DNA from 3 places in the Dyella sp. OK584 genome. Region 2 is predicted to be linked to each of the others. Evidence: riboswitches for the same ligand, from Rfam matches in the RefSeq annotation. Region 2 holds a riboswitch; each other region holds the start of a gene.

Region 1 (10,125 bases), 390 kb from region 2:
TGTCGCGATACGGATTCCGCGCGCCTGTTCTTGACCCACATCATCCTGATGAAGGCCCGCATACCCGCCAATAGCCAGACCAACGCACAAGGGAGGGTGCGATATGCCCTATATGGTCTGGCAGGACGACCTGAACACCGGTATCAAGGTCATCGACAATCAGCACAAGCGCATCGTCGAGATGATCAATCATCTGCACGACGCCATGGATCATCGCGATCGCCAGGAACTCAGCGACATCCTCGACGAGCTGGTGGACTACACGCTGTCCCACTTCACTTTCGAAGAGTCGCTGATGGAAGACGCCGGCTACGAATTCACCCGTGCCCACAAGCGTGTACATGAGGTGTTTGTCAAACGGGTTTCCGAATACCGCCAGCGCTTTCGCTCTGGCGAGGACATTGGCGCCGAGCTGCTGCACACGCTATCGCATTGGCTTTTCAACCATATTCGCAACGACGATAAGGCCATTGTCGATTCGGTGCGTCGCCACATGCGCATGGTCAACGATGACCCGCATCAGGGCGGCTGGCTTTCCCGTTCGCTGAAACGTTTCTTCGGCAGCGCGCAGTACTGATACTGCGCGCTGCACGCATCAGAACGCCATGTCGAACGCAACCTCGCCCTGCACGCCGACCTGATAGGCCGAGACGCGGCGTTCGAAGAAGTTGGTCACTTCCTGCACGTCCTGCAGATCCATGAAGTCGAACGGATTCTTCGCGCCGTACCTCTTCGGCAGGTCCAGCTGAGCCAGGCGCTGGTCCGCGCAGTACTCCAGATACTGACGCATGTCCTTCACCGAAAGGCCGGCCACGCCACCGGAGAGCACGTCTTCGGCGAACTGCGTCTCGCAGGCGATGGCTTCTTCAAGCATCTGCTCGATCTGCGCGCGCATTTCCTCGTCGAACAGATCCGGCTCCTCGGAACGGACCGTGCGCACCACGTCGAAGGCAAAGGCCATATGGCCCGACTCGTCCCGGAACACCCAGTTGGTTCCCGAGGCCAGGCCATGCAGCAGGCCGCGTGAACGCAGAAAGTAGACATAGGCGAAGGCCGCGTAGAAGAACAGGCCCTCGATGCACGCCGCAAAGCAGATCATATTGAGCAGAAATTGGCGGCGATGCTCACGCGTTTCCAACCGCTGCAGGCCCTGGATGGAATCGATCCACTTGAAGCAGAACTCACCCTTCTGGCGGATCGACGGAATGGTCTCGATGGCGTCGAAGGCCTTGTTGCGCTCGTTGGAATCGGGAATATAGGTGTCGAGCAATGTCAGGTAGAACTGCACGTGCAGCGCTTCCTCGTAAAGCTGGCGCGAGAGATACATGCGCGCTTCGGGCGCATTGATGTGCTGGTATAGATTCAGCACCAAGTTGTTCGACACGATGGTGTCGCCGGTGGCGAAGAATGCCACCAGGCGATGAATCAGGTGACGATCCGCATCCGACATCTTCGACTTGAGATCGGTGACGTCCAGCGAGAAGTCCACTTCCTCCACCGTCCAGGTGTTCTTGATCGCGTTGCGATACATCTCGTAGAACTCGGGGTAGCGCATGGGGCGCAAGGTGAGTTCGAAGCCGGGGTCGAGAATGCGTTGGGTGGACATGGGTGCCTCTTTTGAATACAAACGCTCGTCTGTCTAGACGAGCTGCAAAGATGTCGTCATTCCAGCGAAAGCCGGAATCCAGTGACTTTCCTTACTCCGCCGAAACGTGTCAGGAAAAGGCGCTGGATCCCCGCGTTCGCGGGGATGACGATCGATTCTTGTTGTTGACGGCGGCAAGCGCGGGCCGTGGCCACATGGATGCTTCCTAATGCGAGAGCTTCAGCCGTGCGTATATCTTCTCTCCAGTCGTCGAAATGGCACCCTGTACACAGGCGTCACCTCCAACCTCCCAGCCCGTATCTGGCAGCACCGAAACAATATTGTGGAAGGCTTCACTGATTGCCATCACGTCCATCGATTGGTCTGGTATGAACTGCACGAATCCATGGAATCGGCTATCTGTCGGGAAAAGGCCATCAAGAAATGGAAGCGTTCCTGGAAACTCGAGCTGATCGAGAAGGCAAATCCGTATTGGCGCGACCTCTATTTCGACATCTCATAACCGTCATTCCTGCGAAAGCAGGAATCCAGCGCCTTTTCACTCTTGCGAAGAAGCCACTGGATCACCGCTTGATCAACCCTTCGGCTGTTGAAGATCACGTCGCCGGAATGTCGATTACTGACAAGCCTCGCAATACTCCGGATTCTCCAGCGAGCAGAACACCGCCGCCGTTGCCTGCTCCTGCTCGACCACCGGCGCCACCTTGGCTGCCGGAGCCGCCGACACCGTCGTTTTGGCAATCTTCGTCGCCGGACGCGAGCGCAGGTAGTAGGTGGTCTTGATGCCGGACTTCCATGCGTACATGTACATGGAGCTCAGCTGGCCGATGTTCGGATTCTCCATGAACAGGTTCAGCGACTGGCTCTGGTCGATGTACGCACCGCGCGCGGCACCCAGGTCGATCAATGCTTTCTGCGGTAGCTCCCACACGGTGCGGTAGATGCTGCGCAGCCGTTCCGGAATGGCCGTGATGGCCTGGATCGAACCATCGGCCAACTTGATGGCGTCACGCACTTCGGACGTCCAAAGTCCAAGCGTCTTGAGTTCCTCGACCAGATAGCGGTTCACCACAAGGAAGTCGCCGGACAGCGTCTCGCGTTTGAACAGGTTGCTCACCTGCGGCTCGATGCACTCGTAGCAGCCGGCAATGGAGGCAATGGTGGCGGTCGGCGCGATGGCGATCAGCAGCGAGTTGCGCAGGCCCTTGGCCTTGATGGCTTCGCGCAGCCCGTCCCAGCGTGCAGTGTCATGCGGCTGGGCGTTCGTCCAATAGTCGAACTGCAGTTCACCGTTCGCGGCGCGACTCTCGGCAAAACCGGGATGAGCGCCGAACTGCGCGGCCAATTCGTTCGACTGCGACAGCGCGTTGAAGTAGATCTCCTCGGCGATGCGCGTGGACAACGCCAATGCCTCAGCCGAATCGAACGGCAAGCGCAGCTTGAACAGCACATCCTGCAGGCCCATCACCCCCAGACCCACCGGCCGCCACTTGCTGTTGGCGGTCTTGGCGGTGTCGATCGGATAGAAGTTAAGGTCGATCACACGGTCGAGCTGCCGCACGGCGGTGCGCACCGTCGACGCGAGCTTGTCGAAATCGAACACGCCGTCCACCACGTGGCGCGACAGGTTCACCGAGCCGAGGTTGCACACTGCCGTCTCGTCCGCATTGGTCACCTCGAGAATCTCGGTGCACAGGTTGGACAGGTGGATGACGTTCGCAGGCAAAGCCGTCTGATTGCTGGTGGCGTTGCTGCGGTCCTTGAAGGTCATCCAGCCGTTGCCGGTCTGCGCCAGCGTGCGCAGCATGCGCGCATAAAGCTCGCGCGCCTTCACCTTCTTCACCGCCAGACCGTTCGCTTCGGCTTCGCGATAGGCGCGCTCGAACGTCTCGCCCCAGCTGTCCACGAAGTGCGGCACTACCTTTGGATCGAATAGCGACCAGTCAGCGTCGCTCTCCACGCGGCGCATGAATTCGTCGGGAATCCAGTTGGCGAGGTTGAGATTGTGCGTACGGCGCGCCTCGTCGCCGGTGTTGTCGCGCAGCTCGAGGAATTCCTCGATGTCGGCGTGCCACGGCTCCAGGTATACGCAGGCGGCACCCTTGCGCTTGCCGCCCTGATTCACAGCGGCGACGGACGCGTCCAGCGTTTTCAGCCACGGCACCAGACCGTTGGAATGGCCGTTGGTGCCCTTGATCAGCGAGCCGCGCGAACGCACGCGCGAGTACGCCAGGCCGATGCCGCCAGCGAACTTGCTGAGCTTGGCAACGTCGCCGTACTTCTCGTAGATCGACTCCAGTGAATCCAATGGCGAGTCGAGCAAAAAGCACGAGCTCAATTGTTCGTGCGCTGTGCCGGCGTTGAACAGGGTGGGCGAGCTGGCGATGTATTCCAGCGAAGAGAGCAGGCGATACAGTTCCAGCGTCTCGCCGATCTCGTTGCCGCCCAGCGCGCACGCAATGCGCATGAAGAAGTGCTGCGGCGTTTCGATCACCTTGCGCAGCTGCGGATGACGCAGCAGGTAACGGTCATACACCGTGCGCAAGCCGAAGTACTCGAAGCGTCGTGGGGCAAGCGGATCGATCGCGTCGTTGAGCTTGCGCGCATTGGTGGCCACGAAGTCGCGCAGGCGATCGTTGAGGATGCCCAGTTCCGCGCCGCGTGCGACGGATTGCGAGAAGCTCTGGATTTCCTGGCCGCTCACTTCCTTATCGATGTACGCACTCAGCAGGCGCGCGGCGAGCTGGCCGTATTCGGGTTCTTCAGCGGTGAGCGCGGCGGAGGTGCGGATGGACAGTTCGTCCAGCTCCTGCGTGGTGGCGCCGTCGTACAGGCCGCCGATGGTCTTCAGCGCCACGCGCAGCGGGTCCACGCCGTGCAGACCTTCGCTGCTGCGCGTTACGGCGCGAACGATCTTGTTGACGTCCACCACTTCCTGGCGGCCGTTGCGCTTGGTCACGCGCATCTGGCCCGGGTTGTGCGGCGGGGTGAGCGCGAACGGCGTGTCCGTGCGGGGCGCCTCGGCAACGGCGGCGTCGGCAGGATAGGCGGCGGCGTCCGCGCGGTCGTTTTCGCGTTCGCGCGAGGTGGTATCAATAGGTTGCATGCGGCATCGCTCCAAGCGTGGTCATCAACCGCCTGCTCCCGCGCGCAGGGCTGAAATGGTGCGATGTCCACGGACGGTCGAGCGGCAGGGCTGGCTGCCCCGCGCCTCGACGCGCCTCCCCGCGGAAGCCGTCACCACTCATCGCAGCGTTCACGCTGCAATGTGTCGGCAGGTCTTCGGACTCGCGGACAAAAGGGTCTTGCGACCCGGCCTACTCGCTCCCGCTTCCCAGCCGCTGAGGGCCAGTGCGTTGATGGCTTTCGTTTCCGCTTACCGCTGCGGGGCAGCTCCGGATTTTCACCGGATTCCCTATTAAGCCAGTCCGACCGTTGGTCTGAGATTGGCACCGACGGGGCACAACATATCGGGCCGGTTCGGGCCGGTCAACCCAATACCTTGTGGATAGAGCGTGGATAAGCGGGAAAAAGCCAAGCCCTTGCGAGGCTTAGCTGGGCCCAGGAATTTTTCCCAGGCAGACCAGCCCGAGGTCGCTCAAGGGCCGGCGAGCAGGCCGGCAAATTCGCGGGCGAAGCGGTGCACGTCGCCGGGCCAGCGTGCCGAGAGATAGTTGCCGTCTCGCACCACGAAGGCAGGGGAGTCGTCGGTGTCGCTGTCGCGCGCAAGTCCGGAGGTCTTGCGCCAGTGATGCTCGATGTCTCGCGGCACCTCGACGAAGTCATCGGGCGTGGCGAGCGTTCGGGTGACTTCCTGCTGCACCGACATATAGCCCACCGGTTGCCCGGGGCCATCGGGATAGGTCCGGTAGTAATCCGGATCCCAGAAGCGGGTGATGCGCGTGAGCGACCACGCCGACCGCTCCAGCGCCCAGGTCAGCGCGGTAGTGCGGCGGCCATGCAACACCGACCGGCCATCCATGCCACGGCTGCGTGCGGCCAGCAGCACGCCGTGACAGATCGCCGCCACAGGTTTGTCCGCGGCAAAGAACGCTGCGACAGCGGCCTGCAGTAGTGGGCTTTCGAGATACTCATGCATGCCTCGTGCGCAGTGACCACCGGGCAGAAGCAATCCATCAAAGTTTGACGAGTTGATGGCGCTCCAGCGCAGCGGTGCGTTAAAGGCAGCGTCCTTCACCATCGAGGCGTAATCGCGGCGCGCATCGGCGTTCGCGCGCAATAGACGGCCAAACAGCGTCAGCTTGCGAAGGCCGGGAACGAACCCCCAAAGGTCGAGCCCTTCGCCATTGAGCATGATCGGATCGGCGCTCGCGGGCAGGCCATCGGGTGTGGCGAATACCACGCGATGACCCGCCGACTTCAGCACCCGCCATGGCACGGCGGCTTCGCTTGGGTCGAAGTCTTGGTGGGGCAGGGGGATCAGTACGTTGGCCATGGCGCTGGAGATCAAGAGCCGTTTAATGATGTGGCGAGCCGCGGGCTGATGCCAAGTTGGTGGAGCGCCCCATCTGGGACGGCATCAGGTGCTTCGGAAAGCAGTGACGGGTTCTCGACCCAAGGCACCTGTTGTCGGGGGCTCGGAATATAGACGTCCCATTTGCCGTATGCCTCCTTTGTGGGTGGCGCTCCAGCCTCTGCCGCGTAGAAGGTCACGGGGACACGTGCCAGCCAATAGGGTGCATTGATGGATGGCCCCGTTGTGGGTGGGTCGAACGTCCACTTGCGGGCTGCGCTGAGAGCCGCATCCGCAAGGTTCTTTTGATATAGCCGCATGTCGGTCTGGCTTATATAGCTGCGAAGGTTGACCTGTTCGGCGACTGCATCTTGTACCAGGCCATCCCTGCCGATCCGCAACAATAAGTACACCGTACCGGCGACGCCGGCATCAAACGACATCCGCGGATAGCGAGGTGGATTTCTGGTTTTGTAGCGAACGTTCTGAGAGCTGTTGTCTTCATCAGCGCCAAAGGTGGCGGCGACGATGCTGATGGAGTCATGAGTTTCGTCCGCGGCTTTCGCTACCAGGCGCAAGCTCATCTTTTCAACCACCGGCGCGATTGGCATGGTGTCCAGCGTGAACATCCAGTGGGGGACATTCTTATCGATGACTTCGATCACGACGGGGGCAAGCTTCTCTGGATGATCCAAGGTGTATCGCATGAGTTTGCCGTCGGGATTTATCTGTACGGTGCCCGTTACCAGCATGCTTGCTTCCGCGAACTTGCGAACATCTTCTGCTCGAGCACATAGCGATAGAAGTGAGAGACTCGCAACGAGCACATGCATGGCTAACGAACGCATACGGAATCTCCCCTTGGTCTGGCAGTCAGTCTAGCGGCCGTTCCGGCACTTCGGTACGGGTAGAGGCTAAGGGCGCGCCGCATCTGGGGGTCGAGATCGAAGGCGGCTGTTGCGACGAAAGGCAATGGTGGGCAAGCTCATTGGGTCTCTTCGTGATCGATCATTTACCCAGGATCTTCGCCCATGGGCCACCCACTGCTGCTCGTCCAATTGCTGGTCATCCTCCTGGCCTCGCGCCTGCTTGCATGGGCGCTACGCTGGCTGGGACAACCCGCCGTGGTGGGTGAGATGTTGGCGGGTCTGGCGCTTGGGCCGTTGCTGTTCGGCGCCCTTGCTCCTGCGTGGCAGGCGCGACTGTTTCCCGCGGATAGCCTCGGTGCGCTGCAGAGCCTGAGCACGCTGGGGCTGGTGCTGTTCATGATGGTGGTGGGCGCAGAGCTGCGTGTGCCGCATGGTGCGGGAAAACTGCTGCGTTCGGCAGGCTGGATCGGTGGGCTGGCGTTCGCGCTGCCCGTGTTGCTGGCGCTCGGTATCGCGCCGCTGTTGTTTGCGGGCTATGCGCCGCAGGGTGTCGGGTATTGGCCGTTTGCCATGTTCATGGCCACGGCTTGCGCGATCACGGCGCTGCCGGTGATGGCACGTATCGTCAAGGAACGCGGGTTGACCGACAGCCTGCCCGGTCGTCTGGGCATCGCCGCTGCCGCAGTTGCCGACGTGCTTGCATGGGTGGCACTCGCATTCGTGGTGGCACTGATTGGTGCGCACGGCGACTGGACGTCGTTCTGGCGCACCATGCTCGGTCTGCTTGCCATGGTGGTGGTGACCTTCCTGCTGTTGCGCCCACTGTGCGCGTGGCTGTTGGCACGCCATGCGCCTCAAGGAAATACCAGTGGCGCCGTGCTGGGTTTCCTGCTCATGGGCGCATTGGGCTGCGCCGCGATCACAGAATGGCTCAATCTGCATGCCGTGTTCGGCGCCTTCCTGTTCGGGCTGTGCCTGCCGCGGGATGACCGATTGCTGCATGGGCTGATCGAGCGCGTCGAACACGTCACCATCGTCGCGCTGTTACCGGTGTTCTTCGTGCTCGCCGGACTCAGCACCACCGCCGAACTGCTGACTGCCGATGCGGGCATGGCGCTGGCGCTCGTGTTGCTGGTGGCAGTTGCTGGCAAGGTGCTCGGCGGCATGGCCGGTGCACGCGTATCTGGTCAAAGCTGGCGCGACAGTCTCGCCATCGGCTCGCTGATGAATGCGCGGGGCATGATGGAGCTCATCGTGATCAAGGTCGGCCTGGATGCCGGGGTGATCACACCGGCGATGTTCACCATCCTGCTGGTCATGGCGATCGTCACGACGATGATGACGACGCCGATGGTCACCTGGTTCAGGACACCCGCACCGAACACGTCGCCGCCGCCTGAAGGGCGTCACGACGTGCACCACTAGCTGACCTGCCGCTTCCCTCCCATGAGCGGGAAGGAAGCGGCAGGCGGCTTACCAGATCCGCACCCGATCCTTCGGATCGAGATACAGCTTCTCGCCAGACTGCACGCCAAACGCCTGATACCACGCATCGATATTGCGCACCGGTCCATTCACGCGGAACGCGCGCGGCGAGTGCGGGTCGCTGGTGACCTGGCGGCGGATGGCGTCGTCGGTGAGCTTGCCTCGCCATGCCTGAGCCCAGCCGAGTAACACGCGCTGGTCGCCGGTCAGTCCGTCGATCACCGGTGCCGGCTTGCCATGCAGCGACGTGTGGTAGGCATCGAGCGCCAGCGTGAGGCCGCCGAGGTCCGCAATGTTCTCGCCCATCGTCAAATCGCCATTGATGTGCACGCCGGGCAGCGGTTCGAATGCCGAGTACTGTGCGCCAAGCTGCTTCGCGCGTTGCTCGAAGGCCTTTGCATCGGCTTCGGTCCACCAGTCGCGCAGCGCGCCGTCGGCGTCGATCTTGCGTCCTTCATCATCGAAACCGTGCGTGAGCTCGTGGCCGATGACGCCACCAATCGCACCGTAGTTGATGGCGGCGTCCGCGTTGGGATCGAAGATCGGCGGCTGCAGGATCGCGGCAGGAAACACGATGTCGCGCAGCGAGCCGTTGTAGGCATCGTTGGTCTGCGGAGTCATCGACCAGTCGCTGCGATCTACGGCTCCGCTCAGTCGATTCACGTAAAACGACCAGTCCGCTGTCGCAGCGCGCAATACGTTGCCGACAAGATCGTCTTGGCGGATCACTGCGTCCGAGTAATCGCGAGGATGATCGGGATAACCCACTTTGATCGTGTACGTTTCGAGCTTGCGCAGCGCTTCCTGCCGGGTCTGCGGCCCCATCCAGTCGAGCTTCTCGATGCGCACGCGGTACGCGGCCTTCAGGTTGGTTACCAGCTCTTCGATCTTGGTCTTGGAACTCGGCGGGAAGTACTTCGCCGTGTATAGCTCGCCCACGCCCCAGCCCAGGTTGCCGAAACAGTCGAGTCGCTCGCCCACGCCGCAGTCACCACCGGAAACGGCATGCACGCCACGCTTCCAACGCACCGACTGCTGCTGCTGGCCGGACAGCGTCTTGTTGTGCATCTCGAAGTACGCGTCCTGAAACGGCTTGGACAGATAGAACGCGGCGTTATCGGCAATGCGCGCCGCCTGCCAGGCCTGGATGGTGGCCACGGGAGTGTGCGCATACAGCGCCGTGAGCTTCGGGAATGCGGTCTTCTCCGCTACCGCGATGCGCTTGAGGTCGCCCAGCTGTGCCGACTGCAGGTATTCCTGCCATGCAAACCCTGGCGTCAGCTTCTGCAACTCGGCCACGCTCATCGGGTTGTACATGGCCACGGGGTCACGCTGCTCTACCTTGCTCCAGCTGGCTTGCGCAATCGCTGTTTCGAATGCCACCACGTCCTTTGCGGACGCCTCAGGTTGAGGCCAGCCGGCGAGGGTCAGCAACTGCGTGACATAAGCCTGATACGCCGCTTTCTGCTTCGCGAATTCAGGCTTGAGATAATAGTCACGGTCGGGCAGCCCCAGCCCAGCCTGGGTGACATAGACCGCGTAGTGCTTCGTATCCTTCAAGTCCACATCAAGCGCGAGATTGAACAGCGCGCCCTCGAAATCGACGTTGGTGCGGCCCATGAGTGCAGCCTGTGCGTCGCGCGTCGTGGCCTTTCGCACCGCGTCGAGTTGCGATGCGATGGGTCTGGCGC
Region 2 (10,125 bases):
GCCAGCGACAGGGGCACGCTGAGCGTGGCGATCATGGTGGGTCGCAGGCGACGCAGGAACACCAGCATCACCAGCACCACCATCACCACGCTGATCATCAGCGCCACCTGCACTTCATGCAGCGCCGACTTGGTGGTGGTGGTGAGATCGAAGATCGGCGTGATCTGCACGTCCGCCGGCATCCATTGGCGAAACTCGGGCAGGCGCCGGCGAATTTCATCCACCGTTTCGACCGCGTTCGCCTCGGCGCGCTTGCTGATCTGCATCGCCACCGTGGTCTGGTCGTTGAACCACGCACCCTGGTAGATGTCCTGCTGACCGCTGGTCACCTTGGCCACGTCCGATAGCCGCACCGGCGCGCCGTTGTGCGAGGCGACCAGCAGGTTGGCGAAATCGCTGGCCTCACGCAGCCCGTCGTTGGCCGTCACCGTCATCTGCGTCTGGCCGTCGGTGAGGATGCCCTGCGGCGATGTCACGTTGGCGGCGATCAGCGCATTGCGCACGTCGTTGGCGGTCAGGCCCTTGGCGGCCAGCGCATTGATGTCCAGCTCCACGCGCACCGCGTGCGGCGTGCCGCCGAACACCTGCACCTGCGCCACGCCAGGGATTTGCGCCACGGCGGGTTTGAGCAGCGTATCGGTGAGGTCGTAGAGCTTGTCTGGGGGCAGGCTGGTGGAAGTGAGCGACACCAGCAGGATCGGAATCTGCGAGGTATCGAACTTGAAGTACTGCGGCGGCGCGGGCAACACCGGCAAATCGGCCTGAGCCGCGTTGATCGCCGCCTGCACGTCGCGTGCAGCCTTGTCCGCCGTACGGTCGAAGGTGAAGCGGATCTGGATCGACGCGGTGCCTTCGGCGGCATTGCCGTACATATCGTCGATGCCGGGAATGCGAGCCAGGTGGCGCTCCAGCGGCGCCAGCACGGTAGACGCCATGGTCTGCGCGTTGGCGCCGGGCAGCTGCGCGACGATGTACACGCCGGGAAACTCCAGCGACGGCAGCGCGGCCACGCCCAGCAGGCGATAGGCGAACAACCCGGCCAGCAACAGGCCCAGCGCCAGCAGCGAGGTGCCCACGGGGCGGCGGATGAGGGGGGCGAAGATGTTCACTCAGGTTTCCATACCGGTATAGGACTGCATGCACCCGCCGCATAGGCAGACCAGCGGCAGAGGCGCTCGTTCACGCGCAAGGCGGGCGAAAGGCGCAGTCATGTCACGACTTATGCCTGCAGAGGCAGGTGTTGCGAATGTGCCTGAAGTCGGTCCGTGCCGAAAGGCAGGGGGCGAAAAAGGGTAGTTTGCTCCATCTCCCCTCTGGGGTGAGGGGTCAATCTTGCGGGAACCCTTCATCAAAAGCGCGCCGCGATGAGGCCTTCCCGCGAGCACCCGCCCCCTCACCTCAGTCCTCTCCCCCGAGGGGAGAGGAAGTAGCGCTGCTACGCCGTCTGCGCCTTCAACGCCCGCTTGGCCGCGCGTTTCGCACGACGCGCCTCCTTGTGCACCTTCCGGTCGTAATTCCACAGATAAATGGCCGGCGTGCTCAGCAGTGTCAAAAGCTGCGAGACGAGCAGGCCGCCCACAATCGCCACGCCCAGCGGCTGGCGCAACTCCGAGCCCACGCCAAAGCCGATTGCCAGCGGCAGCGCCGCGCCCATCGCCACCAACGTCGTCATGGTGATGGGACGAAAGCGCACCAGCGCGGCCTCACGGATGGCATCGGGTGGTGACAACCCGTGTTCGCGTTGCGCCACCAGCGCGAAATCCACCATCAAAATCGCGTTTTTCTTCACGATGCCAATCAGCATCAGGATCGCGATGATCGCCATCAGCGACAACGACGTGCCCGTAGCCAGCATCGCCAGGAACGCACCCGCGCCGGCGGCGGGCAGCGTGGAGAGGATGGTCAGCGGGTGGCCCAGGCTCTCGTAGAGAATACCCAGCACGATGTACATCGCCAGGATCGAGCCGATCAGCAGCACATTCGCGTTGGAGCGGGTTTCCTGCAGGTTCTGCGCGCTTCCGGAATAGCCCAGCTGCACGCCGGCCGGCAAGCGTGCGTCCGCAACGATCTGCTCGATCAGCGCCGTTGCCTTGTCCTGCGGAAAGTCCGGATCGATGTTGTAGTAGATCTTCGCCGCTTCCAGCTGGTTGGTGTGGATCACGAACGAGGGCGTCACATGCGGTGCGATATGCGCCACCGCCGATAGCGGCACCATGTTGCCCGTGTCGCCGCGCACATAGGTGTTGAGCAGGGTGTCGGGGCTCAGCGAGCGTTCCCCGGACGAGGTCAACACCACCCAGTACTGGTTGATGTCCGAATAGATGATCGACACCTGGCGCTGTCCGAAGGCGTTGTACAGCGCCGAATCGACCAGCCCCATGCTCAGGTGCAGCCGACCCGCTGCAGCGCGGTCTACCAACAGCATCTGTTGTTTGTCGACATCGTCGTAGTCGCTGCTGACGTCGCGGAACTCCTTGTGCTTGCGCATCAGCCGGGTAACCTCCAGCGCCCACGGCTGCAGGTCGATGTTGCTGCTGCTGATCAGTTCATAGCTCTGGCTGCCGCGGTCGCTGTCGTTGTTGTCATTGAAGAAGCCGATGGCATTCATCGAGACGCGCAGTTCCGGCAATTTTTCGTAGGCCTTGTTGAGTCGCGCAATCACTTCCTTGATCGGTTCCGGGCGCTCGCCAGGGCCATGTCCGCGTGGCTTGAGATCCACGAACATGGTGGCCTCGTTGCCCACGGCGCCACCGGCGCGATCGCTGCCGAGGAAGGTGGTGACATCCAGCACCGCAGGGTCTGCCTTCATGATCGCCGCTGCGCGCTTGGCGCGTTCGGCCATCAGCGTGGGCGAAATGTTGGCATCCGCGCGCACATCGCCCTGAATCATGCCGATGTCTTCTGGCGGCATGAAGTTGAAGCCGAACAGCTTCACCACCAGCGTGGCCATGGCGAAAGTGAGCGTGAGCAGGATGATCGGCTGCCAGCGCATCAGTCGCCGATGGCGCATGGCCCAGTCCAGCGCGCGCTGGTAGATGTGCAGCAACCCGCGATCGAAACGCTCCAGCGCACGCTGCAAACGGTTCGGCTCGCGCGTGTCCGTGTGTTCCAGGGTCAGGTAGCGGCCGCATAGGGCAGGCGTGAGCGACAGCGAGATGATTGCCGAGATCACCACGGCAGCGGTCAGCGTCACCGAGAATTCGCGCAGCAGCGTCGTGAACTGGTTGTTGCCGAACAGCAATGGCGCAAACACCGCGATCAGCGATAGCGTGATCGACACCACCGTAAAGCCGATCTCTTTCACGCCGGTCAACGAGGCTTCCAGCGGCGGCGTGCCGTTCTCCATGTGGCGCACGATGTTCTCGATCACCACAATGGCATCGTCCACCACGAAACCGATGCACAACACCAATGCCACCAGCGACAGCGTGTTGAGCGTGTAGCCCAGCGACCACATCACCACAAAGGCGCCAGCCAGCGACAGCGGCACGCTGAGCATGGCGATCAGCGTGGGACCGATGCGACGCAGGAATACCAGCATCACCGCCGCCACCATCACCACGCTGAGCATCAGCGCCACCTGCACCTCGTGCAGTGCGGACTTGGTGGTTTGGGTAAGGTCGAAGATCGGTGTGATCTGCAGATCCGCTGGCAGCCACGCGCGCATTTGCGGCAGCTTGGCGCGTATCGCATCGGCCGTTGCTACTGCGTTGGCCTCCGGGCGCTTGCTGATGCGGATGGCCACCGAACGCTGGTTGTTGAACCAGGCCGCCTGGTACTCGTCCTGTTGACCGCTGGTCACTTTCGCCACGTCGGACAACCGCACCGGCGCGCCGTTGTGCGAGGCAATCAGCAGGCTGGCGAACTCCGCGGGATCATGCAGCGAGTCGTTGGCCGACACCGTCATCTGCGTGTGGCCATCGCTCAGCGTGCCCTGCGGCGAGGTCACGTTGGCCGCGCGCAACGCATTGGCCACGTCGTTGGCAGTCAGTCCCTTGGCGGCAAGCGCGGCAGTGTTCAGCTCCACGCGCACCGCTTTTGGCCGTCCGCCGATCACCCGCACCTGCGCCACCCCGGGGATCTGCGCAAGGGCCGGGTTAATCAGCGTGTCGGCCACGTCGAACAGCTTGTCCGGTGGCAACGTGCGAGACGTGAGTGAAAGCAACAGTACCGGGATGTTCGCCGTGTTGAACTTGAAGTAGCGCGGCGGCACCGGCATGTTCGTCGGCAGATCGACCATGCTGGCGTTGATCGCGGCCTGCACATCGCGAGCCAGCTTGTCGGTGTTGTTGCCGAAGTTGAACAGGATGCGGATGTTGGTGGAGCCGTCGTTACTCTCCGAGTGCATCTCCTTGATGCCGGGGATGCGACCCAGGTGGCGCTCCAGCGGCGCGGCCACGGTCGAGGCCATGGTCTGCGCGTTGGCACCGGGCACTTCGACGTACACCACCATGCCGGGGAATTCGAGCGACGGCAGCGCCGCCACGCCAAGCAACAGGTACGCCCACAGGCCTGCCAGCGCGAGGCCTATCGCCAGCACTGAGGTGCCGATCGGGCGACGTATGAATGGCGCGAACAGGTTCACGCGCTTCTGCTCCGTTGAAATTGGCGCGCACCCGTCGCGCCATGGGACACGAGGCGCACCGAGGGCGAGCCGTCTCGAAGGCCTTTATGCTCGCAAACTTGCGATGGCGAATGTGCCGTTAGTGGGTGATTCCATAATCTTCCCTATCGTCATCCCCATTCCCGTCAATCGTCACCCCCATTCTCCCGATCGTCATCCCCATTCCCTCGGTCGTCATCCTCGCTTTCGCGGGGATGACGGATAGGAGGCTTTGAGGAGGAATAAAGATTCGTCTGACGATATTCCTCAGCGCATCGCCGGGCTATACCGCAACGTCAGGAACCACGTCCGACCCGGCTGGTTGAAGTAATACGCCGTCTCGTAATTGCGGTCGAACGCATTGGCCAGTTTCGCCTCGATGCGCCAGCCGGGCAGGAACGCGTAGCTGGCGCGCAGGTCGGTGGTGGCATAGCCGCCGAGGCGGTGCTGGTTGGCGAGGTCGTCGTATGCCTTGCCGGAGGCGAAGAAGGTGGCGCCCACGCCGAACGCATCGAACTGGCGATCCACATCCACGCGCGCCGTCTGCTCGGGGCGCCGCGGCAGCAGGTTGCCGTCGTACACGCCTTCGCGGTTCTTCGGTTGCATCAGGGTGGCGTAACCCTGCAGCTGCCAGCCGTCGAGATTGACGCCGAGCTGACCTTCCACGCCGCGGATGCGCGCCTTGCTGATGTTCTGCGGCACGAAGTTCTCGTCCAGCGCGATCAACTGGTCGATCTGCGTCTGGTAGACGTTCACCGCCCAGTTCCAGCTGCCCTGCTTCTGGCTCAGGCCCAGTTCGCCGGAATTGGACTTCTCCGGCTTGAGGTTGGGGTTGCCCAGGCCGAACGGGTAGTAAATGTCGTTGAACGTCGGCGCGTGGAACGCCGTGCCGTAGCTGGCCGACAGGCGCAGGCCGTCATCGAACGCATAACCCCACGCCGCTGAACCGGTGTTGTGGTTGCCGAACTGGTCGTTGTGGTCGTGACGTGCGGACAGCTGCACCTCGTTGCGGCCGAACGTGCCCATGTATTGCGCGTACACACCAGTGTCCTGGCGCGTGCTTTTCAGATAGCCGGTGTCGCTGTCGATGTGTTCCTGCTGGTAGTCCACGCCTGCCGTGAGCAGCTGGTTGGTGTCCAGCGTGATGTCGTTCTGCCACGACGCCTGGTTGCGCCGCCCGTAGGCGAAGCCCACCGGCGTGCGCGGGTAGTACGTGGTGACGCCGAAGAAGGTGTCGTTGTACGTACCCTGGTAATAAGTGGCCGAATCGTCGCGGCTCTGGCCGGCGTTGAGCGTGACTTTCCACGCATCCAGCGGCGTGAAACTCAGGCGCGCACCCGCAACTTCCTGCTGGTTTACCGCCTGGTTGCCGCCATAGGGGCTGCCGTCGTATTCGACGAAGCTCTTGCTGCGCAGCCAGGTGGCGGCCAGTTCCGTACCGTTGTCCCAGCGATAGCCGCCGTTGGCCATGCCGTTCCAGTTGCGGTAGGCGTCGTGGTCCGGCTCGTCGGCGAAGCAGCCCACGCCCAGTTCGGCCGCACCCACGCGGCAACTGTTGATGCCGCTGGTGTACTGACCACCCAGGCCCGCGTTGAACCACGCATGCGAATCGCCACCGGAAAGGCCAGCATGGCCGTCCATATAGCTGCGGCTGCCGGCCGACACGCTCAGCGACGGATCGAGCTTTCCGTCTCGCGCACCGTGGCGTGTGAAGATCTGGATCACGCCGCCAATGGCGTCGGCGCCATACAGGCTTGAGCGTGGACCGCGCACGATCTCGATGCGCTCGATCTGGTCCACCGGAATTTGCTCGAACGCCGGCAGGCCCGCGCCCACGGCGCCAATGCGGATGCCGTCGATCAGCACCAGCACATGCGTGGAGTTGGTGCCACGCAGGAACAGCGAGCTTTGCTCGCCTAGCCCGCCTGCCTGCGTGAAGGACACACCCGGCAAGCCCACCAGCAGGTCGTGCACCGAGGCCGGCTGCAGGCGCTCGATATCGGCGCGCGTGATCACGCTGACCGACGACAGCGCCTCGTCGGTGGTGATCGAGGTGCGTGTGGCAGTGACGATCACCGATGACAGCGACGGCGCCTGGTTCGATTCGGCCGCCTGGGCGGCCATCGTGGACGAAAGCAGCGCGGCTGCCAGCAAGGTCTTCTTCATGCGTGTTCCTTCGGGTGCGCACCCTCGCGCGGCCCTTGGTGAGTGGGCTGCGGCAACACGTGGGAAAAGGGAACGGCGGCAGGCACACGGCCAAAGCACGACGTCCGGTCTCGCCCACCGCGAGCCGCGCGTAACGTTGTCGGGCCGGTCTCCGGGCTTGCGAGCGGCATGCATTCACCGCATGCACCATCGGACGCCTTCCCGTGCCTTCGCACAGTGGCATCTCGCCCTCTGGTGGATTCACTCGCTTACCGTTGCGGGGGCAGCGCCGGACTTGCTTGCAGCTCACCGGCTTCCCGTTTCATCCCGACGCAGACATGCGCCGGGACACCCGAACAAACGAAATTCTAATGGCCGCCCGCGAAGCGAGCAAACCGAGGCCGGAACGTGCGCCCTGGAAAGGCATCGGCCGCCGATCATGACCCCCGGCATGGGACTGCTTCTGGCCCGCCGAAACCAGGCGCGCGTGGGGCATGATGGGCTGGGGCGCATGCCGGGCTGCAAACATTGGCATGTGGGTGCTTGCACAGGGCAAGCCGGTGAACGGGCGGGGTTTTGACGGCCACGCCATATCCTAAGGAAAAGGGGCGGCGCATGAACTCGATCAGCAGAAACGCAAGAATCGCAGGGTTTCTCTATCTGTTGTTGACCATCGCCGCGCCCTTTCGCCTCGTCTACATTCCCAGCGCATTGTTCGTCCACAACGACCCAGCAGCGACGGCGGCCCATATCGCAGCGCACGAATCGCTGTTTCGCCTGGCCATCGTCAGCGACCTGTTTGCCGGCACCATCAGCCTCTTCATGACACTGGCGCTCTACCGGCTCTTCAGGGACGTCAACAAGACCGGCGCGGTGCTGATGCTGGCCCTCGGATTCATGGACACGCCACTGTATTTCTTCAATGTGCTGAACGATGCGGCGGCGCTGATCATCGTGCGTGGCGCCGACTTCCTTTCCGCGTTCGAACAGCCCCAGCGCGACGCGCTAGTCATGCTGTTCATCAAGATGCACGGCCAGATGATCCTCTGTGCGGAAATCTTCTGGGGACTGTGGCTGTTTCCCCTGGCGGCCCTCGTGATTCGCTCGCGATTCCTTCCGCGCTTTCTGGGCGTGTGGTTGATCCTCAACGGATTTGCTTACCTGGCCTTGAGCCTCACGGGCCTGTTGATGCCGCCCTGGGAGGATTTCGTCAGCAAGGTCGCTTTCCCCCTGCAGCTTGGCGAACTCGCGTTCATGCTGTGGCTCGTGATCATGGGTGCAAGGCCCAGACAAGCGCCCGTAAGTGTCTAAGACAAATGCGTGGAGCGATCCACGCATTACACCTTCAACAATGCCAACGCCTGGTGCTTGGCCGATGCTCGCAGCGATTTGCGCAGGACGGGATCATTCGTAGTGCGGGCAAGCACCATGCCGCCCACGCACAGCGACACCATCGTCTCGGCACGGCGATCAGCATCGCGCACGCCGTTCAACGCCGAGCGATAGACATGACTCATGCCGCGAATCAGGTCGGTATACGCCTGCTGCGGTGCCAGGCCGGCACGAGCGACGTCGGAAGGCAGGGCGTAAAGCGGGCAATGCATGTCGATGTCCTCCAGCACTTCGTCGCTGAGATAGAGATCCACCAGCATGCGCGCGAGTCGGCGTGGATCATCGATCCTGCTTGTTGCGTTGGCTGTCTTTACGGCAAACGGATTGCATGTGACGAAACTCGCCACGGCCGCCGCGTAAAGCTCGTCCTTGCTGTCGAAGTGGTGATAGAAGGCGCCGCGCGTAAGACCGGCCGCCGACATGATCTGGTCGATGGTGACCTGCTCAAACCCATGGTGGTTGAACAGGCGGCGCGCGGATTCAATGATGCGGCTGCGCGTGCGAGCTTTGTGGTCCGGGCTATAGGGCATGGTTTCTGGCCTCCGTCCGCGAGATATAGCAGGCCCCCAGAATATGTTCTTTAACATAATCTGGTGCTGAGTAGGCTAGGCGCCCGAGAGTGACAAACTCGCCAATGGAGACATGACATGAAGATCTACTGGATCAAGGCCCAGGCCCCGCGCCGGGTGCTGGCGCTGGTCAAGCACCTGGGCATCGACGCCGAATGCATCGAGGTCAATGCGTCGACAGGCGGCCTGAAGAGCCCCGCATACGCCGTGCTCAATCCCAACTGCAAGGCTCCGACACTGGTGGACGGCGATTTCACGCTGTGGGAGTCCTCGGCGATCATGATGTATCTGTGCATCAAGTCCGGATCGGACATGTGGCCAGCCAGCAACCCGGCCGAGCAGGTCGAGGTGTTGCGTTGGTTGTCCTGGAACGATTGCCACTGGATACGTGCGGTGGGGCCGTTCTACTTCGAACACATCGTCAAGGCCACTTTTGGCCTGGGCAGCCCCGACAGCGCCGCGCTAACGCCGATGATCCCGGAGTTGCAGACATTGGCCGCGGTTTTGGACGGCCATCTGAAACATCACCCTTTCGTGGCCTGCGACCGGCTCACCATCGCCGACTTCCAGCTCGCTTCGATGGCCTGTTACTGGCGCCAGTCGGACATGCCATTGGAAGAGTTTCCCAACATCGTCCGCTGGCTCGATGATCTGATGCGCATTCCCGCGTGGGCTGACCCCTGGCCGATCAAAGCATCCGCGGCACATCAGCGCGACGACGCACGGCAGCTCGCGGTCTAGCTGCAGAGAAGCCCTTTCCGACGTACGCAGAAAGGGCAAGGCTTCGATCAGAAATCCGAGGAAAGCGCCAGCTGGTGCTTCCCTCGCATACCAATGGAGCTTGCCGAGAAACCTACTTGGCCACTGTTGAAGCCCCTTCCTCCGCATCAATTGCGCATCGAATTTTCCGCGTTACGCGGTAGCCCACTTTCGATAGCCGTCAGGGTCCACCATTGTCGCCGCCACGGCACGGAGCTACGGCAGCGTGTAGATCACGGGGAAAACCGCAGTGGGTATGCAAACGGCCAATGACAGCGAGCCATGGCCTCGCCGGCCTGAATGGCGGGCCCTCCGCTACAATGGACATTCTTCCCCACCCAGTTACGGACAGCATGGACGGAAAGCCCGGTCTGACGATTCTCAACCCCATCGTGCTCGCATCCGCCGGCGAATGGCAGGAGCAATTCCAATCCGGCGTGCCCTTCCCCCATGTCGTCATCGAGAACTTCCTCGATCCCGCCTTTGCCGCCGAACTGCTTGCCAGCTTTCCCGCCTTCGATCGCGGGAATTACATCGGCGACAACGGACAGCCGGGCGGTAAGTCAACGCTCGACAAGATCCGTGCGGTCGGTCCCGCGTACCAGCGTCTCGATGACGCGATCAAGAGTCCCGAATTCTTGCAGGCCGTCGGACGTC
Region 3 (10,125 bases), 920 kb from region 2:
CCCCCGCTTCGCGCAACACGTTGAGGTTGGCCGGATACAGGAAGCAGAACGCCGCATCGCGAGCGATGGCGATGCGGCAACCGCGCAGACGTGGCGCTACCGGTGCAGCAAGTGCTTCGGGAAATGCGATCGGTGGCGGCAGGTCCGCCGTGGCATGAGTGGCCCAGGCCTGAGCCAGCGCATCGAGCCGCGCGTCGATGTCTTGCAGCTCGCCGGCAGCCACCAATCCCAGGTGACGCTCAGGCAAGGCCAATGCGGCATCGCGCGGCAGCGCACCCAGCCAGCGCAACTCAAGCGGCAGGCTGCCTGCCAGCAGTTGTGCGTGATAGGCGCCACCCACGCGATTGGCCGCGACACCATAGACGCGCAAGCCATCTCGATAGCGCGCCAGTCCCAGCGCCACCGCGCCGAAGGTCTGCGCCATCGCCGAGCCGTCGATCACCGCCAGTATCGGCAGGCCGAAGCGCTGGGCGAGATCGGCGCTGGACAGGCCACCGTCGAATAACCCCATCACGCCTTCGACCAGGATCAGGTCCGCTTCGCCCGCCGCCTCGTACAAGCGCGCACGGATGTCGTCCTCGCCATTCATCCAAAGATCGAGCTGATACACCGGTGCGCCGCTGGCCCGCTCCAGCACCATCGGATCGAGAAAGTCGGGCCCGGTCTTGAACACCCGCACGCGCTTGCCGGCGCGTGTGTGCCAGCGCGCCAGTGCTGCGGTTACCGAGGTCTTGCCCTGCCCGGAGGCAGGCGCGGAAACCAGCAAGGCGGGGCAATGGCGGGTGCACTCAGTCATCGGTGATCCTGTTCTTCCTCGTTGCCGTCAATTTTTCACCGCACACGAAGTGGGTGGCGTTCGATTCGACTGCCATCCCGGCGTCCTTGCGCATCGCTAAAGCTCGATGCCCTTCTGCGCCTTGATGCCCGCCTGGAACGCATGCTTGACCAGACGCATCTCGGTCACCGTATCGGCCAGATCCACCAATGCGTCGGGCGCGCCGCGCCCGGTGACCACGACGTGCTGCTGCGGCGGGCGCGCACTCAATGCATCACACACGCGAGCCACATCGATATAACCCTTCACCAACGCGATATTGAGCTCATCGAGCAACACGAAGTCGTAACGGGCATCGGCAAGCATCGCCGCGGCCACCTGCCACGCGGCTTCGGCGGCCTCGATGTCGCGCGCCTTGTCCTGCGTTTCCCAGGTATAGCCCTCGCCCATCACGTGGTAATCCAGTTCGTCGGGAAAGCGCCGGAAAAACGCTTCCTCGCCGGTGGAAAAGCTGCCCTTGATGAACTGCACCACGCCGCAGCGGAAACCGTGCCCCAGCGAGCGCGCCAGCATGCCGAAGCCGGACGAGCTCTTGCCCTTGCCGTTGCCGGTATTGACCACCAGCACACCACGCTCGATGGTCGCGCGGGCGATCTTGCGGTCCACCAGATCCTTCTTGCGCTGCATACGTTCGCGGTGACGCTCTTCGGCGCTCGCGGCAGGTGCCGGCTGTTCGGTTTCATTGCTCATGTTCATGCCTCTTTGTGACGGGCGGCGACGGACATGGTGGCCACCCGCACGCACACCGCGTGCACCACCAGCGCCGCGGCCACGTAAGCCAAGGTGGTGCGCACGAACAACGGACCCCATTGCCACAGACGGGCCACATATTCAGCCATGTGCGGTTGTGCGTAACGGCCACCCAGCCAGTAGAACGAGCCGTTGGAAATGGCAAAAGAGAGCGATGCAGCCACCAGTGCCACTCCGAACGCCCCCAGCAAAGTACGCGCGTTGTTGTCGATGCGCGGTGCATACCAGCGACCTGCGTACCACAGCACGGCATAGGCCAGAGGCAGGAATGCGTAAGCTGCCGTTATGCAGAAATCGCTGACGCCGGCATAGCGGATCGATGCCCAATCCAACGCGACAGCCAGCAGCACCATCAGCACAAGCATGCCGTGCCTGCGCAGATAGAGACCGCCGAGAAAGAACACGGCCATCGACGCATCCGGCAAATGCATCATGTCGCCGAAATGCTTGAACCGCGTGGAAGCCATGAGCAGTACCAGCAGCAACACCAGCACGGCAAAGCGGGAACCGGCAAACACTTTCATGTCATCACTCCTGGTCAGTGGAAAGTGCGGGGCCGGACTCACCGGCCCCGCCATACGGTTACTGCGCCGGCTGGTAGCGCAAGGTCAGCATGTAATTGCGGCCCGGCTGGTTGTAGTACCAAGCGGTCTCATAGTCCTTGCCGAATGCGTTGTTGAGCGCCAGCTGCACCTTGAGGTCGCGCGTCAACGCATAGGCCACACGCAGATCGGTGATGGCGTAGCCACCCAGCGGATGGGTATTAGCGAGATCGTCATAGCGACGGCCCGATACGTACCAGCTGCCGCCCACGCTGAAGTCACCGACGTTGCGGTCCAGATCCACCCGCGCCATCTGTCGCGCTCGACGCGGCAGCAGGTTGCCGTCGTAGCCAGCCGACTTGTCGCGCGGGTCCAGCCAGGTGGCGGTGCCGGTTGCCAGCCATCCAGCCACATGGCCGCTGACCACTGCTTCGGCACCGCGGATACGCGCGTCCTCCACATTGCCCGGCGCCTGTGTCTCGGCGTCGTAGGTGATGAGATCCTCCACCTTGTTGCGGAACGCATTGAGCGACCAGTAGCCCCAGACATAGCTGCCTCGCAGGCCAAGCTCGATGTTCTGCGACTTCTCCGGCTTCAGGTCCGGGCTGCCGTAGTACGGGTAGTACAACTCGTTGAAGGTGGGCGCCTTGAATGCTGTGCCGTAGCTGGCAGTAAGGCGCAGCGTCCGGGTGAACTCCCAACCCCACAGCAGGCTGCCGGTGTTCTTGCCACCGAACTGGCTGTTGTCGTCGCGGCGCACGCTCGCCTGCAGTGACTGGCGTCCGAAGGATTGCTGCCACTGCGCGAACAGGCCGCGATTGATGCGACTGTCGACGGCATAATCCGTCGTGCTGTCCACATCATCACGCTGCCAGTCGAAGCCGGTCGTGAGCAATCCGCCAGCCAAGCCGGTATCCGCTTGCAGCGACCCGATATCGCGGTGCGTGTCGAACCGATCGACATACACACCGTGCAGATAGTCCTTGCTGAAATCACCACTGGTGCCAAGGCTCAACGTGAACGTGAGATTTTTGCTGGGACGATAGTGCACGCGACCACCGACGACCTGGGTCGCGCTTTCGTCGGAGTCGGTGTAGCTGCCGTCGTACCAGTTGTGACCCTCGCTGCGAAACAGGCGCGCGTCCGCATCCCACTGCTCGTCAAAGCGATAGCCGCCCTGCAGGGTAAGCGCGTTGTTGCGGTAACCATCCTTGTCCGGTTGATCGGCGAAACACGCAGCACCTGCTTCGGCAGCGCCAACACGACAGGAGTTGATGCCGTGCGTCTGCTCGTGCGACGCCTCCAGCGCATACCAGCCGTTGCCGCTCTGCCCTGCCAGTCCGGCAGAACCGTTGAGATGGCTGTAACTGCCCACGCCCACGCTGAAGGAAGGCACGAACGCACCTTGCGGGCGCCGGGTAAAAATCTGGATCACGCCACCAATCGCCTCCGAACCGTACAGGCTGGAAAACGGCCCACGCACGATCTCGATACGCTCGATCTGATCAACCGGAATATCCTGCAGTGCCGCCGTGCCGAGCGTGGCGGAGCCGACCTTGATGCCGTCGACAAGTACCAGTACGTGATCGGCTTCGGTGCCACGCAGGAATGCGCTGGTGGATTTGCCCGGGCCGCCATTGTTGGCCAACGCCATGCCCGGCGTGCCTCGCAGCAGGTCCGCGAGTGACGCCGGTTGCAGACGATCGATGTCGGCGCGATCGATCACCGTCACGGCTGAAAGTGTCTGGTCCTGAGTCTGTTCGGTGCGGGTGGCGGTCACCACGACACCATTGAGATCGGTCGCGCTGTCGGCGAACGCAGGAGTAAGAAGGGTCAACAGCGCCGTTGCCAGAATGGAACGGCGGATAAGGGAATAACGGATGGCCAAAGCAATGCTCCTCAGCCGCGCCTGCCCGCGCGGATTGCATGGGATAAAGGACAGGCGGAAGGAGACTTGGCGGCCATGCGGGAGGCACGACATCCATGACTCGGCCCACCGCCAGTCTGGTCGTACCTCGAGGCCGGTCTCCGGGCTCGCGGGCGAAGACGTATGTCTTCCGGATCGACGCCTTCCCATGCACTTGGCACAGTGGCTGTGTGTCGTTCCGTCGATCCGTAATGGATCGCGCTCGCCTACCGTTGCGGGGGCAGCTCCGGAATAGGTGCATGTGCGCCGCACCGGATTCCCGTTTCAACCACCAACATCATTGCCGGCGGTCACCTCAGGCAGGGGGATGGTAGCAGACGGACGGCTGAAGTCGTTGGGGCTTGGTGGCTGGTCGTGGCGAGTTGCTGTTCAATGGACGGTGGTTTGCGCAGGGACTTGCGCTTTCGTCCTGGAGGGCTTGGTGCTCACATGTCGGAGCGCACCCTGTGCGCGACCGGGTCCTGCCTCAGTGCTGAATGTTGTCGCCAGCGTGCCGCCTGCGCAGCGGGCGTTTCAATCGCCTGCCGGCGCTCGAGTCACTTTTCTTTTGCTGGCCCAAAAGAAAAGTAACCCAAAGAAAATGGCCTGACGAGCTGGCAGCATTTCGATGGATACAAGCGATGGAGATTGGCTCCAGTTCGATGAGCTGCGTGCTACCTCGCTGATAGCGGCTACACCGCAACGCGCCGTGGCGCTGAGGGCACGCAGCGTAGCGAGGCATACAAGCGTTGCAGACTGGTGCCAACTAGCGGCGTCGTGCGCTGCCTAAGGACTGCGGCTATATCGCGGGGCGGCGGGGTATTAAAGGCTTAACGCGTGGGGCGGCGGGTCGGCTGTCATGTGGCGGAAACATCGTAGGTGCTCGCGGGACGGGATTGTGCCTTTCAGCTTTATCGCAAGATTGGCCCCTCACCCCAGCCCTCTCTCCCACAGGGACTACCTTCGGGTCGCCCGCAGGGGAGAGGGAGTTAGGCGCGAAGCAGCGTTGCTTTAAGTCCTCAGTACATCGCCGTCCCGCGGGATAGCCGCTATCCGTGAGGTAGCACGTCACTTGTCCGGCTCGCGTCGATCCTTGGGCTTGTATGCCTCGCCATGCTGCGTCCCCTCAGCGCCACGGCGCGTTGCGGTGTAGCGGCAGTCCATGAGGTAGCACGTCACTTTTCTGACTTGCACCAACCGCCATGTTTGTATCCAACACACCGCTATGAGCTCTTCAGGCCATTTTCTTTGGGTTACTTTTCTTTTGGGCCAGCAAAAGAAAAGTGACTCGGCTGCCGGCAGGCAGTCGAAACGCCCGCCGCGTAGGCGGCACGCTGGCGGAAGCATTAATACAAAAACAAAAGTCACTGGATCCCTGCTTTCGCAGGGATGACGGATAGGGAAGGCTGAGGCGAGATCGGTCGCGCTCAGGGTGCGTCCCTACAACGTACTCCCCATAAAACAAAAGCGCCCGCCCTGCCACCGCAGAACGGGCGCCCCGCCCATCTTCACCGCGCGGACATCACTCCTTGCGGAAAGTCAGATGCCCCTGCACCGCATCCACCACAACAATGTCGCCGGGCGAGAAGCGGCCTTCGAGAATCTCCTTCGCCAGCGGATTCTCCAACTGCTGCTGGATCGCACGCTTGAGCGGCCGCGCACCATACACCGGGTCGAAGCCCACGTTGCCAAGCAGATCCAGCGCCTTGTCGCCAATCTCCAGCTTAAGCCGGCGCTCGGCCAGACGCTTCTCCAGATACGCCAGCTGGATCTTCGCGATGGCACGAATCTGCCCCTTCCCAAGCGGACGGAACACCACCAGCTCGTCGAGGCGGTTGATGAACTCCGGACGGAAGTGCGCCTGCACCACACCTAGCACCGAAGCCTTCATCTGCATGTAATCGGCCTCGCTGTCGCCAGCGTGCTCCTGGATCATCTGCGAGCCGAGGTTGGAGGTCATCACGATGACAGTGTTGCGGAAGTCCACCGTGCGACCTTGTCCATCGGTGAGGCGTCCGTCGTCGAGCACCTGCAGCAGAATGTTGAACACATCCGGATGCGCCTTCTCCACTTCGTCCAACAGGATCACGCTGTACGGACGGCGACGCACTGCCTCGGTGAGATAACCACCCTCTTCATAGCCGACATAGCCCGGAGGCGCGCCGATCAAGCGGCTCACGGAGTGTTTCTCCATGAACTCGCTCATGTCGATGCGCACCATCGCGTCCTGCGTGTCGAACATGAACTCCGCCAGCGCCTTGCACAGTTCGGTCTTGCCCACGCCCGTGGGGCCGAGGAACAGGAACGAGCCATAGGGACGATTCGGATCGGACAGGCCAGCACGCGCGCGGCGGATCGCATCGGACACCGCACGCACCGCTTCGTCCTGGCCCACCACGCGCTTGTGCAGCGCATCCTCCATGTGCAGCAATTTCTCGCGCTCGCCTTCCAGCATCTTGCTGACCGGAATACCGGTCCAGCGCGACACCACCTCGGCGATTTCCTCTTCGGTGACGCGATCCTGCACCAGCTTGAAATCCTGCTTTTCGGCGGCTTGCGCGGCGGCGAGCTGCTTTTCCAGTTCCGGCAGCTTGCCGTACTGGATCTCGCTCATCTTGGCGTAGTCCTGCCGGCGCTGTGCCGCCTCGAGTTCAAGGCGCGCAGCCTCGATCTGCTCCTTAACCTTGGTGGCGCCCTGCAGTGCAGCCTTTTCGGACTTCCATATCTCGTTGAGGTCGGAGAACTCGCGCTCAAGTTTTTCGATGTCCGCTTCGAGATCGGCCAGACGCTTCTTCGATGCTTCGTCAGTTTCCTTCTTCAGCATCTCGCGCTGAATCTTCAGCTGAATCAGGCGACGCTCCAGGCGATCGAGTTCTTCTGGCTTGGAATCGATTTCCATGCGGATGCGCGAGGCCGCCTCGTCCATCAGGTCGATGGCCTTGTCGGGCAGCTGGCGATCGGGGATGTATCGATTGGATAGCGTGGCCGCGGCGACGATGGCCGGATCGGTGATTTCCACGCCGTGATGCACCGCGTAGCGCTCCTTGAGGCCGCGCAGGATCGCGATGGTGTCCTCCACGCTGGGCTCACCCACAAAGATCTTCTGGAAGCGACGTTCCAGCGCGGCGTCCTGCTCGATGTACTTGCGGTACTCGTCCAGCGTGGTGGCGCCGATGCAATGCAGCTCGCCACGCGCCAGCGCGGGTTTGAGCATGTTGCCAGCGTCCATGGCGCCGTCGGCCTTGCCGGCGCCGACCATGGTGTGCAATTCGTCGATGAAGAGAATGACACGGCCTTCCTGCTTGGACAGATCGTTGAGCACCGCCTTGAGGCGCTCCTCGAACTCGCCGCGGAACTTGGCACCGGCGATCAACGCACCCATGTCCAGCGCAAGCACGCGACGGTCACGCAAGCCTTCAGGTACTTCGCCCTTGACGATGCGCTGCGCCAGCCCTTCGACGATGGCGGTCTTGCCGACACCCGGCTCGCCGATCAGCACGGGATTGTTCTTGGTGCGACGTTGCAGCACCTGGATGGTGCGGCGGATTTCTTCGTCACGACCGATCACCGGATCGAGCTTGCCGCTCTCCGCGCGCGCCGTGAGATCAATGCAGTATTTCTCCAGCGCCTGGCGCTGCTCCTCGGCGTTTTCGCTCTGCACCTTTTCGCCGCCGCGCAACTTGTCGATGGCGGCTTCGATGTTGGCCTTGGTTGCACCGGCAGTCTTGAGCGACGCACCCAGCTCGCCCTTGTCTTCCAGTGCGGCAAGCACGAACAGCTCGCTGGCAATGAACTGGTCGCCGCGCTGTTGCGCGAGCTTGTCGGTGAGATTGAGCAGGCGCGTCAGTTCGTTGCCGACGTGCACATTGCCTTCCTGGCCGCTGACGCGCGGCAGTCGTTCGATCTGTTCGTTCACGCGCTGGCGCAATGCCGGCACGTTGACCTGCGCCTGCGTGAGCAGCGGCGCGGTCGAGCCGCCTTGCTGGTCGAGCAGCGCGGCCATGACGTGCACCGGTTCAAGCATGTTGTTGTCACGTCCGACCGCCATCGATTGCGCATCGGCCAGCGCCTGCTGGAAGCGCGACGTAAGTTTGTCCATTCGCATGGGCATGTCCCCTCATCAATAGGATCTGGCGGCCACGCCGCCACTGCACCTACAGATGCGGACGCCGCCGTGCGATTCAAGCGCGGCAGCGGCCTTCCGTATAGCGGTATTTCAGCCTGTCCATAGGTCGCCTTCACATTTGTCTTGCTAGGCTCGTTCCCGTGTTATCGCCCTCGCCAATTTCGGTCATGTCCGCTCAACCGCCCCTTCCGGCGCCGCCCTTGCCAGGCGTGGACGATCATTGGGCCATGTTTCTCGATGTGGACGGCACGTTGCTGGATTTTTCCGATCAACCCGACCAGGTATGCGTCGACACGCGCCTGCGCGATTTGATCGAGGATCTCCACGCCACGCTCGACGGCGCGCTCGCGCTGGTGAGTGGGCGCAGCCTGGATGACCTGGACGACCTGTTTGGCCATCCGCCGTGGGCGATGGCCGGCCTGCATGGATTGGAGCTGCGCGGCGCCGATGGCCGTTACCGCGGCGTGCATATCGGCTCGGCCCGACGCACGCTGGTGCGAGACATGGCGGGCGCCATCGCCGCCGGCCTGCCCGGCGTGATGCTGGAAGACAAAGGCATGGCGGTGGCTTTGCACTGCCGCACGTCTCCCCAGCAATTTGACGCCTTGCGCGAGCGTGTGGAGTCGGTACTGCCCAGCCTTGCCGGCTACGAAATGCAGCAAGGCAATCTGGTGATCGAGCTGAAGCCCGAAGGCATGGACAAGGGCAAGGCCGTGTCGAGTCTGCTGGCGCGCTGGCCGTTCAACGGCCGCCTGCCCGTCTATGTCGGCGACGACCTTACCGACGAACATGGCTTTGCCACGGCCAACCTGGAAAGTGGGCTGAGCGTGCGCGTTGGCACTCGCGAGCCCAGCCTCGCGCGCTATTCGCTGCCCGAGCCTGCCGCTGCGCGGGCCTGGCTGTTCCGCGTGCTGCACGCGCTCAAGCATGGAGCCCTCTCACATGCCAACTCCCACGGAGGAAACGCCTGACAACCAGTCCAGCCTGGCACTGGGTGTCATAGGCAACGGCAGCGTTGCTGCACTGATCGACGGGCACGGTCGCATCGTGTGGTGCTGCCTGCCGCGCTTCGATGGCGACGCGAGCTTCTGCGCGCTGCTGTCGCCTCAGTGTGAAGGTGGCGATTGGACCATCCAGCTCGAAGATTTCGAGCGCGCCGAGCAGCACTACATGCCCAACACGGCAGTGCTGGTCACGCGGCTTTACGACAGGCATGGCGGGGGTGTGGAGCTGGTCGACTATGTGCCCCGATTCCGCTCCCACGGACGCTTCTATCACCCGGTATTGATCGCACGGCGCGTGCGACCGCTCGGAGGCTCGCCACGCATTCGCGTGCTGCTGCGGCCGCTATGTGGCTATGGGAGCGGCAAGCCTTCAACCACCGCCGGCAGCAATCACATTCGCTTCCTGCTGAACGGCGTGGTCCAGCGCCTGACCAGCGACGTCGCCTCGCCGATGATCGAGCGCGCACTGCCCTTCATCCTGGAGCGACCCGCGCACTTCGTGTTCGGCCCCGATGAAACGCTTGCGCATAGTCCCGCCGATTTCATTCATCACACCCTGGAAAGCACGCTCGAATACTGGCGCGAATGGGTGCGCAATCTCTCGGTGCCGTACGAGTGGCAGGACGCCGTGATCCGCGCAGCGATCACGCTGAAGCTTTGCCAGTACGAGGCCACCGGCGCCATTGTCGCCGCGCTCACCACTTCCATTCCCGAATCGCCCGGCTCTGCGCGCAACTGGGACTACCGGTATTGCTGGCTTCGCGATGCGGCCTTCACCGTGCGTGCCCTCAATCGCCTGGGCGCCACGCGAAGCATGGAGGAGTACATCCGCTATGTGTTCAACCTCATAGCGGCCGATGGCGAGCGTGAGATAGGCCCTGTGTTCGGCATCACGTTCGAGCACGAGCTGACCGAGACGCAGGTGAGCACGCTGGCCGGCTATCGCAACATGGGGCCCGTGC

What was found. Region 2 has a riboswitch for cobalamin ahead of btuB (TonB-dependent vitamin B12 receptor). Riboswitches for the same ligand answer to the same signal wherever they lie in the genome.
Region 1: another riboswitch for cobalamin. It lies ahead of AC3CBN_RS03325 (ribonucleoside-diphosphate reductase subunit alpha); the one in region 2 lies ahead of btuB (TonB-dependent vitamin B12 receptor).
Region 3: another riboswitch for cobalamin. It lies ahead of btuB (TonB-dependent vitamin B12 receptor); the one in region 2 lies ahead of btuB (TonB-dependent vitamin B12 receptor).

What each region holds. Positions count from the first base shown of each region.
Region 1 is NZ_CM173542.1:744,222-754,346, reverse strand. It holds gene AC3CBN_RS03340 (bacteriohemerythrin) at 104-577, shown strand; gene AC3CBN_RS03335 (ribonucleotide-diphosphate reductase subunit beta) at 596-1,606, opposite strand; gene AC3CBN_RS03330 (GIY-YIG nuclease family protein) at 1,815-2,108, shown strand; gene AC3CBN_RS03325 (ribonucleoside-diphosphate reductase subunit alpha) at 2,223-4,571, opposite strand; cobalamin riboswitch at 4,863-5,078, opposite strand; gene AC3CBN_RS03320 (type 1 glutamine amidotransferase domain-containing protein) at 5,205-6,062, opposite strand; gene AC3CBN_RS03315 (energy transducer TonB) at 6,074-6,928, opposite strand; gene AC3CBN_RS03310 (cation:proton antiporter) at 7,112-8,374, shown strand; gene AC3CBN_RS03305 (M13 family metallopeptidase) at 8,423-10,125, opposite strand, start outside.
Region 2 is NZ_CM173542.1:1,131,120-1,141,244, forward strand. It holds gene AC3CBN_RS04995 (efflux RND transporter permease subunit) at 1-1,109, opposite strand, end outside; gene AC3CBN_RS05000 (efflux RND transporter permease subunit) at 1,436-4,585, opposite strand; gene btuB (TonB-dependent vitamin B12 receptor) at 4,871-6,769, opposite strand; cobalamin riboswitch at 6,897-7,119, opposite strand; gene AC3CBN_RS05010 (DUF4386 domain-containing protein) at 7,364-8,059, shown strand; gene AC3CBN_RS05015 (TetR/AcrR family transcriptional regulator) at 8,086-8,670, opposite strand; gene AC3CBN_RS05020 (glutathione S-transferase family protein) at 8,788-9,450, shown strand; gene AC3CBN_RS05025 (2OG-Fe(II) oxygenase) at 9,822-10,125, shown strand, end outside.
Region 3 is NZ_CM173542.1:2,052,290-2,062,414, reverse strand. It holds gene AC3CBN_RS09095 (cobyrinic acid a,c-diamide synthase CobB) at 1-796, opposite strand, end outside; gene cobO (cob(I)yrinic acid a,c-diamide adenosyltransferase) at 893-1,525, opposite strand; gene AC3CBN_RS09085 (hypothetical protein) at 1,528-2,109, opposite strand; gene btuB (TonB-dependent vitamin B12 receptor) at 2,168-4,015, opposite strand; cobalamin riboswitch at 4,130-4,367, opposite strand; gene clpB (ATP-dependent chaperone ClpB) at 5,556-8,138, opposite strand; gene otsB (trehalose-phosphatase) at 8,327-9,130, shown strand; gene AC3CBN_RS09065 (glycoside hydrolase family 15 protein) at 9,102-10,125, shown strand, end outside.